DNA from 4 places in the Janthinobacterium sp. 13 genome. Region 4 is predicted to be linked to each of the others. Evidence: predicted binding sites of a transcription regulator. Region 4 holds the regulator's gene; each other region holds the start of a gene.
What was found. The regulator sigma-54, encoded in region 4, starts transcription at its own class of promoters, with help from an activator protein. The targets are predictions, from matches to a motif close to TGGCANGNAANCTGCTTT.
Positions count from the first base shown of each region.

Region 1 (4,101 bases), 3.7 Mb from region 4:
ATGATGTCGTCGATATGGCCGAATTTCAGTTCCGCATGCAGTTTGCCGGCGAAACGCTCCGTATCGGCCGACACGTCGTTGCGGATATGTTTCAGGTTTTCCACCACGTCATCCATGCAGGCCAAGAGCGACCTGGGCATGTCGCCGCGCAGCATCAGCAATTCCGCCACCCGTGCCGGCGTGATCACGTCGCGGTAGACCTTCCGGTAGATTTCGAAGCCGGACACGGAGCGCAGCAGGGCCGCCCAGTAGTAGAAATCGCGCTGGGTGATGTCTTTCGACGTGTCGCGCGCGCCGTGGAACTTCACGTCGAGGATGCGCGCCGTGTTGTCGGCCCGCTCCAGGAAGGTGCCCAGGCGGATGAAGTGGATGGCTTCATCCTTGAGCATGGTGCCCAGGGTCACGCCGCGCGACAGGTGCGAACGGTATTTCACCCATTCGAAGAACTGGCTGGGGTCCGTTTCCAGCAGATTGCTCTTCAGGCGCTTTTGCATGTCGAGCCAGGTGGCGTTCTGGATTTCCCACACTTCCGTCGTCAGGGTGCCCCGCACGGCGCGGGCGTTTTCGCGCGCGCCCGTCAGGCAGGCCAGGATGGAAGACGGGTTGTTCGGGTCGCGCACCATGAAGTCGAGCACGTCGCGCGTGTGGAAGCGGCCATATTTGTGGTCGTACGCGCTTTGCAGCTCGGAAATACCCAGGGTGGCGCGCCAGCCTTGCTCCGCGTCCTGCTCGGATTGCGGCAGCATCGACGTCTGCATGTTGACGTCGAGCATGCGCGCCGTGTTTTCCGCCCGCTCCGTGTAGCGGGCCATCCAGAATAAATGATCGGCAGTGCGGCTCAGCATGTTTTCTCTCCTGCAAAAGCGGATGTGGCTTCCAATACCCAGGTATCCTTGGTGCCGCCCCCTTGCGAGGAATTGACCACCAGCGAGCCTTCGCCGAGGGCCACGCGGGTCAGGCCGCCCGGCACCATGGAAATTGTCTTGCCGGACAGCACGAACGGCCGCAAATCGATGTGGCGCGGCGCAATGCCGGCCTCGACATACGTGGGGCAGGCGGACAGGGCGAGTGTCGGCTGGGCGATGTAGCCGCCCGGATTGGCCAGCAGGCGTTGGCGGAAATCCTCGATCTGCGCCAGGCTGGACGCCGGGCCCACCAGCATGCCGTAGCCGCCCGCGCCATGCACTTCCTTGACGACCAGTGTCGGCAAGTTCGCCAGCACGTAGGATAAATCGGCCGGTTTGCGGCACTGGTACGTGGGTACGTTGTTGAGGATCGGTTCCTGCGACAAGTAAAACTTGATCATGTCGGGCACAAAGGGATAGATCGACTTGTCGTCGGCCACGCCCGTGCCGATGGCGTTCGCCAGGGTCACGCGTCCTGCGCGGTACACGGACAGCAGGCCCGGCACGCCCAGCGACGAGTCGGAACGGAAGGCCAGCGGGTCGAGGAAATCGTCGTCGACCCTGCGGTAGATCACGTCGACCCTCTTCGGTCCCCGCGTCGTGCGCATGTACACGGAATTGTCGTTGACAAACAAATCCTTGCCTTCGACCAGTTCCACGCCCATTTGCTGGGCCAGGAACGCGTGCTCGAAGTAGGCGGAGTTGTACATGCCGGGCGTCATGACGACGACGGTCGGGTCGTCCACGCCCATGGGCGCGACGGAACGCAGGTTGTCGAGCAGCATGTCCGGATAGTGGTCGACGGGGGCGATGCGGTTGCGCGCGAACAGTTCCGGGAACAGCCGCATCATCATCTTGCGGTCTTCCAGCATGTAGGACACGCCGGAGGGCACGCGCAAATTGTCTTCCAGTACATAGAATTCGCCCTGGCCGGCGCGCACGATGTCGACGCCCGCGATGTGGGCGTAGATGTCGGAAGCGACGGATATGCCCTGCATTTCCGGGCGGTACTGGGCATTCTTGTAGATTTGCTCGGCGGGAATAATGCCCGCCTTGATGATGTTTTGTTCATGATAAATATCATGGATGAACATGTTCAAGGCTTGCACGCGCTGCACCAGGCCCGTCTGCATCTGCGCCCATTCGGCGGCGGGGATGATGCGGGGGATGGTGTCGAACGGAATCAGGCGTTCCGTGCCGGCATCGTCGCCGTAGACGGCGAACGTGATGCCGACCCGGCGGAACGTGAGGTCGGCTTCGGCCCGCTTGCGGGCGATGGTCTCGGGCGATTGCTGTTCCAGCCAGTTGCTGAATTCACGATAGTGTTCACGTACCTTGCTGTCCGTACCCACTTCATTTGCAGTCATTTCATTGAAAAAATTTGCCATGTTGTGATTTCCCTTGAGCCGTGTCTGGGTATAGCTCAGCAGGAAGCGTGCCAACAGGGCGGGCGTGAACAGGTGTAAATATGACCACTTTTGTGGCGTCGCGCCATTCCTTGCACCAATTTGGTGCGTTAGGCGCCACTCTTGGGGACGTCGGCGGACGGGACGAAGGGGCGGCAATCGACGGGCACGTCGAAGATGAAGCTGGTGCCCGTTTCGGACGCGCTGTCGACGGCGATGCTGCCGCCGTGGCTTTCCGCCACGCTTTGCACGAAGGGCAGGCCGATGCCCCAGCCTGGCGCGGGGTTGTCGTTTTCGCGGCGCAAATAGTCGAAGATGCGTGCAGCCTGTTCCGGCGCGATGGCCTGGCCGCCATTGTGGACGGTGACGATCAGGCGTTCGTGGACCGCTTCCACGTGCACGCTGATGGGCGTGTCGTCGCCATACTTGAGGGCATTGCCGAGCAGGTTTTCCAGCGCGCGCCGCAGCGAGTTCTCGCACCACCAGCCGGTGACGGCTTGCCCGCTGACCCGGCATTTGTCCGGCCGCTGCAAGTTGACCTGGCCGGCCACGGCGTGTACCAGCGGCAGCACGTCGAATTGGCTCAGCACCAGCGGCAGCTGCTGGCCCTGGTGGTAGCTGAGGCCATCGAGCAATTCCTCGATCATGCTGTCGAGCCGCTTGCTGTGCTCGACAATCTTGTGCGCCAGCAATACCACCCGCTCCGGGTCGGCTGGCCTGAACAACAGCTGGGCGCTGGTGCTGATGACGGCCAAGGGATTGCGCATGTCGTGCGACAGGCCGGCCGCGACGCGGCGCCGGAAGCTTTCATGCATGCTGGTAAATTCGCGTATCGATTCGCGGATGCCCACGTCGATCGACTTGTTGATCACTTGCCAATCCTTGCTGCGCAGGGTGATGCCGGACTCATGCGCAGTGGCGGCAAAGCAGTCGCGGAAGATCTGGTATTCCTGGATCACCTGTTCCGGGCCGTAATTGGTCATGCGCGCCCGTTCGTTGCCATGCACGGCGGGCACGTTGCTGTTGCTGGCGGCGTTGTCGCGCGGGTGGCCGGGGGTGAGGGCTTCGGCCAGGTTGTCGAAAAAGGCCGGCAAGGTATTGATGAGTATGGGCGTGAGCAGCTGGTCCGCGCCGCGCACGCTGGCGCGCACGCGCTGTTCCCAGGCCTCGAGGACGGCGTCGCGCATGGCGAAGATGCGCTGCGCACGCTGCAATGGCTGGCGCGTGCCGGCCTGGCGACCCGCGTGATGATCCGTGCTGATGCTCACCTGGCCTCCCTGACCGCAGTGACTATGCTTGCAATAGTATGCGCCTAATCAGCCGCCGGGGAAACGCTTTATTGTCCAGTATCGGCCTGGCGCAAGGCCGCATACAGGCGGGAAAGCGAGGCTGACCACTCGCTTAGCGAAAAGTTCTGTGGGTCATCATGACCATTCGCAAACCCTGTATCGAGCACGGCGTGGAAGGCGGGAATCAGCCACGTTCCCTTGCGCACGCTGGCGGCGATGTACAGCAGGGCCAGGCGGTCGTATTGGGCCGGCGTAAAGCCGGGATCGGGCGCCAGGCCATCGTTGCCCTTGCCGCCGCCGGGCACGGAGTTGCGCGGTTGCACCAGTTCCACGTGCAGGAACAGGCCCGTCAGCGAAGGCTTGTCCTTTTCCAGCTTGCTGGCAAAGCTGGCCGTGCCGAAATCGCGCACCTGCAAGGAACCGCCCAGGCGGTTCACGTAGACATGGCCTTTCGGACCGCCACCCAGCGCCGGATTGCGCAAGCTGAAGTCGTTGAAATCC
Region 1 covers NZ_PEEQ01000001.1:6,250,379-6,254,479, reverse strand. Annotated here, with positions in the region: gene CLU94_RS27540 (alpha-E domain-containing protein) at 1-845, opposite strand, end outside; gene CLU94_RS27535 (circularly permuted type 2 ATP-grasp protein) at 839-2,293, opposite strand; gene CLU94_RS27530 (sensor histidine kinase) at 2,422-3,579, opposite strand; gene CLU94_RS27525 (hypothetical protein) at 3,648-4,101, opposite strand, start outside.
Region 1: the regulator sigma-54 is predicted to act here: its motif matches at 2,329-2,346, upstream of CLU94_RS27535 (circularly permuted type 2 ATP-grasp protein).

Region 2 (4,101 bases), 2.5 Mb from region 4:
GCTGGCGCAGGCACTGGCCGTGCGCTGCCAGGCCGTGCTGGGGCCGGCCGCGTTGGATCGGGCCGTGTTTCTCGGGCGCATAGGCGCCGGCCCGGCGGCCAGTGCGCGCTCGCTGCGCCGTCCGCTGCAAGACTTGCTGGTGGCGCCAACGGCGGGGCAGTGAAGCGCGCGTGGCGCCATGCTCGCGCCTGGCGCCCCGTCAGCGCCGCCGCCGGGGCGCCAGGACGGCCAGCGCCAGCAAGCCGGCCGCCAGCAACGGCAAGGTGCCCGGCAGCGCCATTGGCGTGACGCCTGGCACATAGGCCAGTTCGGAACTGTTCAGCATATTCAACACCAGCGTGTAGCTGCCGGCCGCCAGCCTGTCCGTGACGGCGCCGTACTGCCCGCCGCACGCCGTGCCGACGCCCGTGCCCGTGGGGGCGCCGCAGCCGCTGGGATCGTAGGTGAACACGCTGCCGCTGGTGAGCGGCGTTTGCGCGTAGCCCGTATTGAGGCTGGCCGCATCGGCCAGTTCGGTGCCGCCCAGGATGCCGGAGCCGAGCTTGCCGTCGGGCGCCCAGCTGAAGACGATCTGGCCATGTTCATCGATGATGCTGAACGTCATCGCCATATTCGTCGTGGCCGCCGAGCCCGTGCCGGCCAGCGCGTCCAGGTACAGTTGCATGAAGGGCAGGGCCTGGAAGTCGAAGGCCAGGGTCGCGCCCGGTTGGCCGACGACGAAATTGACGGTCATCGCGGTGCTGGAACCGTTGCGCCCCGAGGCGTCCGCGCTGCCGCCGCCCGTCAGGAAGGTTTCTGCCGCGTTCACGGTATGCGTGCTGGTCGAGCCCGGTGGGAAGGGGGGGATTTGCGAGGCGACGATTTGCGCCTCGCCGCGCGCATACGAGGCGTTGCCCATGCCTTGCGGGGTAAAGTCGTTTTCCCCCTTGGTGACGGCGCCGCGTTTCGCCTGCGGCGCGTCGATTTCGTTGCTGCCGCCATTGATGACGCTGCTGCCATTGAGCGTGGCGGTCGTGCGCGACAGGTCGATGTTGCTGAGCAGGGTGACGGAGCCGGAGGGATTGCTGATGACCAGGCCAAAGACGCTGGTGTACGAATAGCCGTAGGCGGCGGCGCCGGCAGGGCCGCTGCTGGCCAGCAATAGCAAGCTCAGCAGGAGCATGGGCAATCGGGTACAAGAAAATGTAGTCATGAAAATCCTCATCTCCTGGTCGGCCGCGTTGTAAGGAAAACCGACAGGCTTGCCACATGAAAAAGGCGAGGAAACTCCCTCGCCTGTGCATCCCCCTGTTGCCTGGTTCAGGCGCTGACTTTGCGGCGGCTGGCATAGCCCAGGCCGGCCAGACCCAGGCCCAGCAGCGCCAGGGTGCCCGGTTCCGGCGCCTGCTTGACCAGGTCCACGCTCTCCACCGCATTCAAGGTCAAGGTGTAGTTGCCGGCCGCGAGGGCATTGCTGACGGCGTTGAAGTTGCCGCCGCAAGTCGTGCCCACGCCGGTGCCGCCAGGCGTGCCGCAACCGGTGGGGTTATACGTAAACAGGTTGCCGCGCGTCAGGAAGTTGGTCGCCAGGCCGGTGTTCAGGTTGGCCGCATCGGCGTTTTCCGTGCCACCGAAGATGCCGGAGCCGACGACGCCATCGGGTGTCCAGTTGAAGACGGTCGCACCGGTCGAGTTGGTGATGGTAATGGTCATCACCAGGTTGGCCGTCGCGGTGGACAGTTGTCCCACTGTGCTTTGCAGGAAGACTTGCATGAATGGCGAGGAGAAGAAGTCAAAGCTCAGCGTTGCCGTGGGCGAACCGACGACGAAGTTGACGGAAAAGCCCGTGGTCGAGCCGTTGCGGCCGGACGCGTCGGCCGTGCCAGCTGGGCCGGCCAGGTGGGCCTCGGCCACGTTTACCGCCTGCGTGGAGGTGGAGCCGGGCGGGAACGAGGGAAACTGCGTGCTGACGATCTGCGCATCGCCGCGCGAGTAGTTGCCCGAGGCGCCCTGTTGCGTGAAATTGTTTTCCCCTTTGGTCACGGCGCCGATGGCGGCGCGGGGCGAGTCGAGCAGGCCGGGACCGCCATTGATGACGCTGACGCCATTCAAGGTGGCCGTGGCGCGCGAGATCGTGGTGCTGTTCAGGGCAGTGATCGAGCCCGTGGCGGCGACGATCTGCAAGCCGAAGATGTTGTTGTAGGCGTAGCCATAGGCGCCCGCCTGTGCGCTACCGGCGGCGCACAACATGGCCAGTGCGGCCGCGGCCGGAAGCAGTTTCAGTTTCGAGAGTTTCATTGTATTCACCTCGTGGTTGAGTGAGTCTGGGAGTGTTGCCTGAGTCCTGTCTGCAGGTGCTCATGGCCAGACTTAAGCGACTTCCATGCCAACGCATGAGGTTCTTTTGAAATCAAGGACTTGGCGTGCTTTTGTTGACGTGCTGCAGGTGTTGCCGGACTCTCTGTAAGAAAAGCCGACGCCGCCCGTCAAGGCTGGCCGCCTTGCGGCGAAGGATCCAGCAGAGCGTGCATATGGGGCAGCAAGCGTTGCCCTGGCACATAGTCGCGCATGGCCGTGGCCAGCTGACGCGCCGCCAGCCTGGCCCGGCCATCGTCGAGCATGCGCGTCGCGGCATGGCGCAGGGCGGTTTCCTGGAAGCGGTCGGCGCGCAGCAGCAGGCCGGCGCCGGTCCCCGCGATGCCGTGCATGTTGAGGAATTGGTCGAGGTTGCTGGCGATGCCGATGACGGGCACGCCTGCCGTCAGCGCCTGCTGGCTGGTGGGGCTGCCGCCGTTGCAGATCACCAGGCTGGCGCGCCGGGCCGCCGCGTCGCCCGGCAAGAAGGGCGCGACGTGGGCATTCGGCGGCACGGCATCGACGCGGCCGGTGCCGGCCGTGGCCGCCAATACGGTGACGGGCAGGGGCGCCAGCGCGTGCAGCACGCGCGGCAGCAATTGCCCCTGGCCGGAACTGCCCAGGGTGACGTAGATGATGGGTCGTCCACTGCTCAGTTCCGGGCGCTGCCACCAGTCCGGCAAGTCGAGCGGCGGCGCCCAGATGATGGGGCCCAGGTAGTCGTGCGTGGACGGCATGGCGTGCGGCGGGAACAGTTGCGGAATATCCGCATACACGGTGCGGTCCGCATCCGTATAGATGCGCCGCAGGTCGCTGCCCAGCGACGGCAGGCCATGGCGGCGGCGCACGCGGTTCAGCGGCACGGCATGCGAGGCGAAGGCCAGCGGCCGGATCAGGCGGAACAGGGGGGCTGCCAGCCAGATGGGCAGCAGGCGGGTCAGGGGCAGGCTGGGCACCGTGTAGTGCTGGCGCACGTACGGACTCCAGTAGGCATTGCTGACGGTGAGGTAGGGAATGCGCTGCAGGCGCGCGCTGACGGACAGCGACAGGCGGAAGTCGCCGATCACGAGATCGGGCTGGACGGTATTGAGCAGGCGCAAGTCGTCTTCCACATATGCGTGCAGGGTGCTTTCCGTGTAGACGGGCTTGCCGTGCGCCAAGGCCTGCAGGAATTGCAGCGATGAAATACTGTCGATGCGCCAGCGGCGAAAGGGCGCTTGCTTGAAGCAAAAGTCATAGCCATCGGCGCAGGCAAAATGCACCTCATATTTGTCCTCGTCGAGTCCCTGGGCCAGGCTCAGGGGGCGGCCGACGTGGGCCAGGGTCACTGCCTCGGCCATAAAGAGGATTGTCTTGCGCGCCATGGGGATTGCTTGCATTCGCAGGTGAGAGACCTGCCAGGTTGGAGTGGCGCCGCGCCGTTTAGTTCCCGCGGCGGCTTGCCACTGGCGGGCGCCAGGATTTGGCCGCATCGGCTAGAGTGGGGCAAAGGAGGTCACATGCAAACCCAATTCCGTCCTGCCCTGTTGCGTGCGCACAGCACGCCCGAACCCGATATGCCGCCACCGCCGGAAGGCGATCCCGTCACGCCGCCGCCGGAAACGCCGCCCCACATCGAGCCCGTGCCCGTCGAGGAGCCGACGCCGCCGCCGCCGCCCGTGAAAATGCAGTGACGGGGCGCGGTGCGCCGCCGGCATGGCGGTGACGGGGAGATGCGCGCCGCGTTTATTTCCGATCGGAAATGGACTGCGCGATGGCCGCCAGCGC
Region 2 covers NZ_PEEQ01000001.1:5,091,559-5,095,659, forward strand. Annotated here, with positions in the region: gene CLU94_RS22440 (nitroreductase family protein) at 1-163, shown strand, start outside; gene CLU94_RS22445 (EDSAP-1 family PEP-CTERM protein) at 200-1,192, opposite strand; gene CLU94_RS22450 (EDSAP-1 family PEP-CTERM protein) at 1,300-2,277, opposite strand; gene CLU94_RS22455 (glycosyltransferase) at 2,466-3,698, opposite strand; gene CLU94_RS28460 (hypothetical protein) at 3,834-4,007, shown strand.
Region 2: the regulator sigma-54 is predicted to act here: its motif matches at 2,351-2,368, upstream of CLU94_RS22450 (EDSAP-1 family PEP-CTERM protein).

Region 3 (4,101 bases), 480 kb from region 4:
GCTGAAAAATACGAACAATTACCGCCACCTGGGAACCTTGGGTGGCGGCAACCACTTCGTCGAAGTGTGCCTCGACGAGCAGGGTTCCGTATGGTTCATGCTGCATTCCGGTTCGCGCGGCGTGGGCAATGCCATCGGCACCCATTTCATCGAACTGGCCAAGCAGGATATGCGCACCCACTTCATCAACCTGCCCGACCAGGATTTGGCTTACCTGGCCGAGGGAACGCAGCACTACGACGATTACGTGGCAGCGGTGGGCTGGGCCCAGCGTTTCGCCCGCAACAACCGCGAAGTGATGATGCAGAACTTGATCGCCGCCGTGCGCACGGTCATCCATAAACCGTTCCAGACGCACGTGGAGGCCGTCAACTGCCACCATAACTATGTGCAGAAGGAGCACCACTTCGGCAAGGATGTATTGATCACGCGCAAAGGCGCCGTGTCGGCCCGCGCGGGCGAACTGGGGATCATTCCCGGCTCCATGGGCGCGAAGAGTTTTATCGTGCGCGGCAAAGGCAATGCGGAGAGTTTCCATAGCTGCAGCCACGGTGCGGGACGCACGATGAGCCGCACGGAAGCGAAGCGGCGCTTCAACCTGGATGACCAGATCCGCGCCACGCAAGGCGTGGAGTGCCGCAAGGATGAAAACGTGATCGATGAAATCCCGATGGCTTACAAGGATATCGATGCGGTGATGCTGGCGCAGCGCGAGCTGGTCGATGTCGTGCATATCTTGAAGCAGGTCGTCTGCGTCAAAGGATAAGAGAGATGATAGAAATAGATGGAGCGCAAGGCGAAGGCGGCGGACAGATTTTACGTTCGGCGCTGAGCCTGTCGATGATCACGGGGCAACCGTTTCGGCTGAGTAACATTCGCGCGGGACGGGAAAAGCCCGGCTTGCTGCGCCAGCATCTGCTGGCCGTGCAGGCGGCAACCGCCATTTGCGGGGCGCGCACGACGCCGGTGGCGCTGCGCGCGTCGAGCCTGGAATTCGTTCCCGGCCCCCTGCGCGGCGGCGATTACCGCTTTGCCATCGGCAGCGCCGGCAGCTGCACCCTGGTGCTGCAAACCTTGCTGCCGGCCCTGCTGCATGCGGATGGGCCATCCACCGTGCGCATCACTGGCGGCACGCACAATGCCATGGCGCCGCCCGTGCATTTTTTGCAGCGCGCGTATGGCCGCATCCTGCAGCAGATGGGCGCCGAGGTGGAGATCGCGCTGCAACGCTACGGCTTTCATCCTGCGGGCGGCGGCGAGGTGACGGCCACCGTGCAACCGTGCCGGCGCTTGCAGCCGATTCAACTGCTGCAGCGCGGCGAACGGAAGGCGGGGTATGCGGAAAGCGTGGTGGCGGGCGTGCATGTGCAGGTGGCGCAGCGCGAGCTCGAGCGTGTCGCCAGCGGCATGGGCTGGAGCGGCAAGCAGCTGCGCCTCGTCGGCTTGCCGGCGGAGCAGGGGCCGGGCAACGTCCTGCTGCTGACCCTGGAGCATGAGCATGTCACGGAAGTGTTTACTTCGTTCGGCGAAAAGTCCTTGCTGGCCGAGTCCGTGGCCAAGCGCCTGTTGAACGAGGTGCGCGCCTATCTCAAGACGGACGCGGCCGTCGGCGAGCACCTGGCCGACCAGCTCTTGCTGCCCATGGCGCTGGCGGGCGGCGGTACCTTCAGCTGCAACAAGGTGTCGCAGCACGCGCTGACGAATGCGGAGGTGATTGCCCGATTTTTGCCCGTGCGTATCACTTTCGAGCAGCAGGCGCGCGGCAGCATCTGCACGGTGGCCGCCGCCTGAGGCACGCGGTGACACAACTACGTGTTGCAGCTGTTCCAAATTGATACATGGGCGGCCGGATGTGGGGCATAGACGCATGGCATGGCATTTGCTCTTCTTTGGTATTGACTAAAAAACCAAGGAGACCAGCATGACCTATTCCATTCGTACCCTGCTCGGCGTGGCCGCCGCCGGCGCCGTTGCCCTCACGTCCCTGCTGACCTTGCCGCATGCCTATGCGCACGGCAATGTCACGCCGCAAGGCGTCGATACCACGGGCTTGCCCAAGGTGGGCGACAAGTGGCTCGAGCAAAACCCGTATCGGGGCAACAAACTGGCCTTGACGGTGGGCACATCGGCCTACAACCAGAATTGCGCCCGTTGCCACGGCATCGAAGCCATCTCCGGCGGCATCGCGCCCGACTTGCGCCAGCTGGACCGTGATTGCTTCGGTATCAAGAATGAGACAAAGAAACAGGCGTGCTACAAGGAAACGGACAATTACTACCTGACTACCATCCGCCACGGTAAAGTGCGCAATGGGGCCGTGTACATGCCGCCGTTCGAAGGCGTGTTCAACCAGGAAGCCATGTGGGCCATCAAGACTTACCTGGAAACGCGCCGCGAATCGAATTAAGTCGAACTGATCACAAAGGAGTCCCATGCGTTCAATTCAATTCCGGGGCGCGCGCGCGATGATCTCGCTCGCTTGCCTGGCGCTGTGCGCCACCGCGCCGGCGCGCGCCGACTGGCAAAAGGTGCAGCAGTCGGGCAGCCTGAAAGTGGCTGTGTACAACGAATTCGCGCCGTTTTCCGACAAGGGTACGGGCATCGATATCGATATTGCCGAAGCGCTGGCGAAAAAGCTGGGGCTGAAACTGAGCTTGCTGCCATTTCCCGCCGGCGAAAACCTCAACGACGATTTGCGCAATATGGTGTGGAAGGGACATTACCTCGGTTATGGCCCCGCCGATGTGATGTTGCATGTGCCGGTCGACAAGAGGTTGATGGCGGACAACGACAAGGTCGAGATCTTCGCGCCATACTATGTGGAAACCGTGCGCCTGGCGCGCAGTGCGCAAGCCGTGCCGCAATTCGATGGCGTCGCCTCGCTGGCCGGCAAGCGCATCGGCGTGGAAAAGGTGTCGATCGCGGCCATGCTGATGCTGGGCGAAGACAATGGCAAGTACCGCGACGACGTGCGCATCTTCGATACGGCAGCCGAAGCCTTGCAGCAATTGCAGGCGGGCAAGCTCGACGCCGTGCTGGCCAACCGTTCGGAAATCGAATCGGTACTGAAAAGCGATCCCGCTTTCCCCATGAGCGAAGTGGCGTTCGCCCGCCTGCCGCGTGCGGGCTGGGCGGTGGGCCTGGCCGTCAGCCGCCAGCAGCTCGACGTGGGCAAGTTGCTGCAGGCAGCCATGAACGAAATGGCGGCCAGCGGCGAATTGAAAGCCATCTTCGAGAAATATGGGGTGAAGGAAGCACGGCCGTAGCAGGCCATGTTGAATGACAATAAAGCCCGCGCATCGGAAGAGGCGCGGGCTTTTTAGTTTTAGAAACTATATTGGGCGCTGACGCCCAGCAACCAATTGCGTCCCGGCGCCGCTTCATAGTAGCGCTTGTTACTGTCACCGACGATGACGGAACCCACGTAGGTCTTGTCGAACAGGTTGTTCAGGCGGGCAAACTCCTTGAAGCGCCAATTGCCCACGTTTTGCCTGGCGTTGACGCGCGCATTGAATACCGTGTAGCCGGGCGCCGGTTTTTCGATGTTGCTGTCTTCCGCGTAGACCTGGTTGCTGGCCACGCTTTCCAGCGCTGCGCCAAAGCGGTCGAACGTATCTTTCCAGGCCAGCTCCGCAAACAGGTTGGCGCTGGGTACGCCCGGCAAGCGGCTGCCTTCGCGCACGCCGCCAAATGCCTGGTCATACACGGCATGCAGGCTGGTGAGCGCCACTTTGGTCGTGAAGCCATATGGCAGGTTCGAATCCAGCGACACTTCCATGCCCTGGCGCAAGGTTTTACCCCCATTGCGATAGCTGGTGCGCCCGCCGCTGGACTTGTCGACCACCAGTTCGTCGTTGGTCTTGATCTGGAACAAGGCCGCATTCACGTGCGTGTTGTTGGCGATCCTGGCCTTGACACCGGCTTCCAGGTTGGTGCTGGTGGCGGGCTTCAAGTTGAAATTGAAGCCGCCGCCTGTGCCCGAGTAAAACAGTTCATTCAGGGTGGGCGCTTCGAAACCGCGCGCGGCGCTGGCGTAGACGTTGACGTTCGGCGTCAGTTTATACAGCAGGCCCAGCACGGGCGTCGTGTGGCTGAATTCCA
Region 3 covers NZ_PEEQ01000001.1:2,072,849-2,076,949, reverse strand. Annotated here, with positions in the region: gene CLU94_RS09020 (RtcB family protein) at 1-766, shown strand, start outside; gene rtcA (RNA 3'-terminal phosphate cyclase) at 772-1,791, shown strand; gene pedF (cytochrome c-550 PedF) at 1,922-2,407, shown strand; gene CLU94_RS09005 (substrate-binding periplasmic protein) at 2,433-3,266, shown strand; gene CLU94_RS09000 (TonB-dependent receptor family protein) at 3,326-4,101, opposite strand, start outside.
Region 3: the regulator sigma-54 is predicted to act here: its motif matches at 1,869-1,886, upstream of pedF (cytochrome c-550 PedF).

Region 4 (4,101 bases):
CGGCCACGTCGATGACGTCAAGCAGGTGCGCACCCTGACGGGCGACGTCGTGCTGGTCAAGGGGACCCTGACCATGAAGGCGGGCCGGGCTCTGATCACGGAAGACCCGCAAGGCTACCAGTTCATCACCTTCTGGGCCGATCCCGGCAAGCTTGCGACCTTCCGCCAGAAGCGCGATGGCGCGGGCGACCTGTGGGTCGAAGGCGAGGCGGAGCGCGTGGAATACGACAACAAGACGGAAGTGGTGAAGCTGTTTTCCAGAGCCAAGCTGACGCGCCTGGAAGGCGCGAAAGTCACCGATGTGGCCAATGGCGCTTTCATCTCGTATGACAGCCGCAAGGAAGAATTTGCGATGGAAAATTCCAACAGCGGCACCAGCACCGCCGATGGCGGCAGCGTGCGCATGGTGATCCAGCCGAAGACCAAGGCGCCGGCAGCGGAGAAAGCGCCGGCCACGCCCGCGCCAGGAAAGAAATAATGGAAAATACACGTTGCGGCAGCACCCTGATCGTTCGCGGGCTGCAAAAAACCTATGGCAAGCGGCAAGTCGTGCATGATGTTTCGCTACAAGTCGAATGCGGCGAAGTGGTGGGCTTGCTGGGCCCGAACGGCGCCGGCAAGACTACCTCGTTCTACATGATTGTCGGCCTGGTGCCGTCCGATGGCGGCAGCATCGATATCAGCGGCGTGGATATCTCCAGCCTGCCGATCCACCGCCGCGCGCAGATGGGCCTGTCCTACCTGCCGCAGGAAGCGTCCGTCTTCCGCAAGCTGACGGTGGAAGACAATATCCGCGCCGTGCTGGAAATCCAGACCGTCGAAGGCCGTCCGCTGACGAAGGCCGAGATCGAGGAGCGGCTGGATAAATTGCTGGCCGACTTGCAGATTGAAAAGCTGCGCGAGAACCAGGCGCTGTCCCTGTCCGGTGGCGAACGCCGCCGCGTGGAAATCGCCCGCGCGCTGGCCACCGATCCCCGTTTCGTGCTGCTCGACGAGCCGTTCGCCGGCGTCGATCCGATCGCCGTGATCGAGATCCAGCGCATTGTGCGTTTCTTGAAGGAGCGCAATATCGGCGTGCTGATTACCGATCATAATGTGCGCGAGACGCTGGGTATTTGCGACCGCGCCTACATCATCAACCAGGGCTCGGTGCTGGCGTCGGGACGCCCCGACGACATCATTGCGAACGAGTCGGTACGCCGGGTCTATCTGGGCGAACACTTCCGCATGTAAGCCAATGAAACAATCATTGCAGCTGCGCACTTCGCAGCACCTGGCACTGACGCCGCAGTTGCAGCAATCGATACGCCTGTTGCAATTGTCTACTCTGGAATTGCACCAGGAACTCGAGCAATTGCTGACGGACAATCCCTTGCTCGAACGCCTCGACGATCCGCTCGACCGCTCGCTGCGCCTGCTGTCCGACGGGGCCTTGAGTTCCACGGCCGCGCCGGCCGAAGCGCCGCCCCAGCCGCCAGGCCAGGAGGCGCCCGCGGCGCCGGCCGAAGCGGAGGCGTTTGACGGCGAGGGGGGCGACAGCCCGGTCGCCGCGGATGGCGGCGACAGCGACTGGAGTGAGGCGAGCCGGGGCAAGGCGCCCGACGACGAAGATTCGCGTCCGCAATTGGAGGCCCATCACTGCACTCTGCGCGAACACCTGATGGAGCAGATGCGCGTGACGGTGCTCGAATTGCGCGACCGCGCGCTGGTCGAGCTGATCATCGACGCGCTCGACGACAATGGCTACCTGGAAGAGTCGCTCGACGACATCCTGGCGCGCCTGCCGGAAGAGCTGGAAATCGACGCCGACGAGATGCGCACGGCCTTGTCGCTGCTGCAAAGTTTCGATCCGCCGGGCGTGGGCGCGCGCAACGCGTCCGAATGCCTGGCCCTGCAAATCAAGCGCTTGCCGCACATCGCCATGGTGACGCGGCGCATGGCCCTCGTCATCGTGGAAAAGCACCTGGCCTGGTTTGCCCAGCGCGATTTCAACAAGCTGAAAAAAGCCCTCGATTGCGACGATGAAGACTTGCGCGAAGCGCAGACGGTGATTCGCCAGTGCAATCCGCATCCGGGCGCCGTGTTCGCCTCGGACGTGTCCGATTACGTGGTGCCCGACGTCGTCGTCAAGCGCGCGCGCAATGGCTGGCAAGTCACCCTGAACAACGACGTCATGCCGCGCCTGCGCGTCAACGCCATGTACGCCAACTTGCTCAAGCAGGGCAAGGGGGAGGGCGCCATGGGCGCACAGTTGCAGGAGGCCAAGTGGCTGATCAAGAACATGCGCCAGCGCTTCGACACGATCCTGCGCGTGGCGCAGGCGATAGTAGAAAGACAAAAGAACTTTTTCTCGCATGGGGCCGTTGCCATGCGCCCCCTTGTGCTCCGTGAAATAGCTGATACACTGGGTTTACACGAGAGTACTATCTCGCGGGTAACAACTCAAAAGTACATGCTGACCCCGCACGGCATGTTCGAGTTGAAATATTTCTTTGGTAGCCACGTCGCCACCGAAGCGGGGGGCGAAGCGTCATCGACGGCGATACGGGCATTGATCGTGCAACTGACAGGAGCAGAAGACCCTAAAAATCCTTTATCCGACAGTAAGATTGCGGACATGCTGGGGGAACAAGGCATGGTGATTGCGCGACGTACTGTTGCCAAATACCGGGAAGCATTAAAAATTCCGCCAGTGAGCCTGCGTAAGTGTTTGTAAGTTTTTTTCGGTTCCTCTGCGGGCCGGATAGGATGGACCGCACGAACCCGATCATCTTTAGGAGTGTGTATGAATCTCACCATCAGCGGACATCATCTCGAAGTGACACCAGCCATCCGTGAATACGTACAAACGAAGCTGGAGCGCGTGAAACGTCATTTCGATCAAGTCATCGATATCGCCGTGATTCTGACCGTGGATAACCTCAAAGAGAAAGAAAAACGTCAAAAGGCTGAAGTCAACCTGCGTTTGAGCGGCAAGACTGTCTATGTGGAAAGCTTGGCGCACGACCTGTACGCCGCGATCGATACCCTGATCGACAAGCTCGATAGGCAAGTGATGAAATACAAAACCAAAGTGCAAGGGCACGGTAAAGAGGCGATCAAGCATCTGCCAGACAACTCCGAGGAAGAAGCCGTCGTCGCCGTCTAAGGCCACCCGCTTCCAGCAGTTGTGATCAACTAAGGGCGCACATTGCGCCCTTTTTTGCGCCCAGCGGAACGCAATGTTCCCCGCGCAGGCATTAGAATATTCGCACTTTCACTTCTTTCCTGCCTGCCATGAGCGACTTCGTCCAGACTTCCATCCGCAACCGCACCGGGCACATCGTGCTCGACCGTCCGAAAGCCTTGAATTCCCTGTCGCTGGAGATGGTGCGCGCCCTGAGCTCGGCCCTGCTGGCCTGGCGCGACGATCCGCAGGTGGACGCCGTCGTGATCCGCTCCAGCAGCGACAAAGCCCTGTGCGCCGGTGGCGACATCCGTTTCTTTTACGATGCGGGCCTGGCCACGCCGCAAGGCGGCAGCGCCCTGCTGGAAGATTTCTTTACGGAAGAATATGCTTTAAATCATTTAATTCATTTCTACCCGAAACCGTATATCGCCGTGATGGATGGCGTGGTGATGGGCGGCGGCATGGGCGTGGCGCAAGCCGGGCCAGGCAACCGCTTGCGCATCGTGACGGGCCGCACGCGCATGGCCATGCCGGAAGTCAATATTGGCCTGTTTCCGGACGTGGGCGGCAGTTATTTCCTGTCCCGCCTGGCCGGCCAGCTGGGCCTGTACCTGGGCTTGACGGGCTTGACGATCAACGCGGCCGACGCCCTGTACACGGGCCTGGCCGATGTCTACCTGCCCGAAGCGCAGATGGGGGCGCTGCTGGACCTGTTTGAATCGACGCCGGGCGAGGCCTTGCCGGTGGCCATCAAGGCGCTGGCGGCGCCATTCCAGGCCGAGGCAGGCGTTTCTCCCCTGGCCACGGCGCGCGCGGCGCTGGACCGCCATTTCAGCGCCGGTTCGGTGGCGGCCATCATGGCCTCGCTGGCGCAGGACGACAGTGCGTTCGCCGCCAAGGCGCTGGCGGCCATGCGCCTGCGTTCGCCCTTG
Region 4 covers NZ_PEEQ01000001.1:2,552,099-2,556,199, reverse strand. Annotated here, with positions in the region: gene lptA (lipopolysaccharide transport periplasmic protein LptA) at 1-478, shown strand, start outside; gene lptB (LPS export ABC transporter ATP-binding protein) at 478-1,233, shown strand; gene CLU94_RS11230 (RNA polymerase factor sigma-54) at 1,238-2,716, shown strand; gene hpf (ribosome hibernation-promoting factor, HPF/YfiA family) at 2,786-3,148, shown strand; gene CLU94_RS11220 (enoyl-CoA hydratase/isomerase family protein) at 3,277-4,101, shown strand, end outside.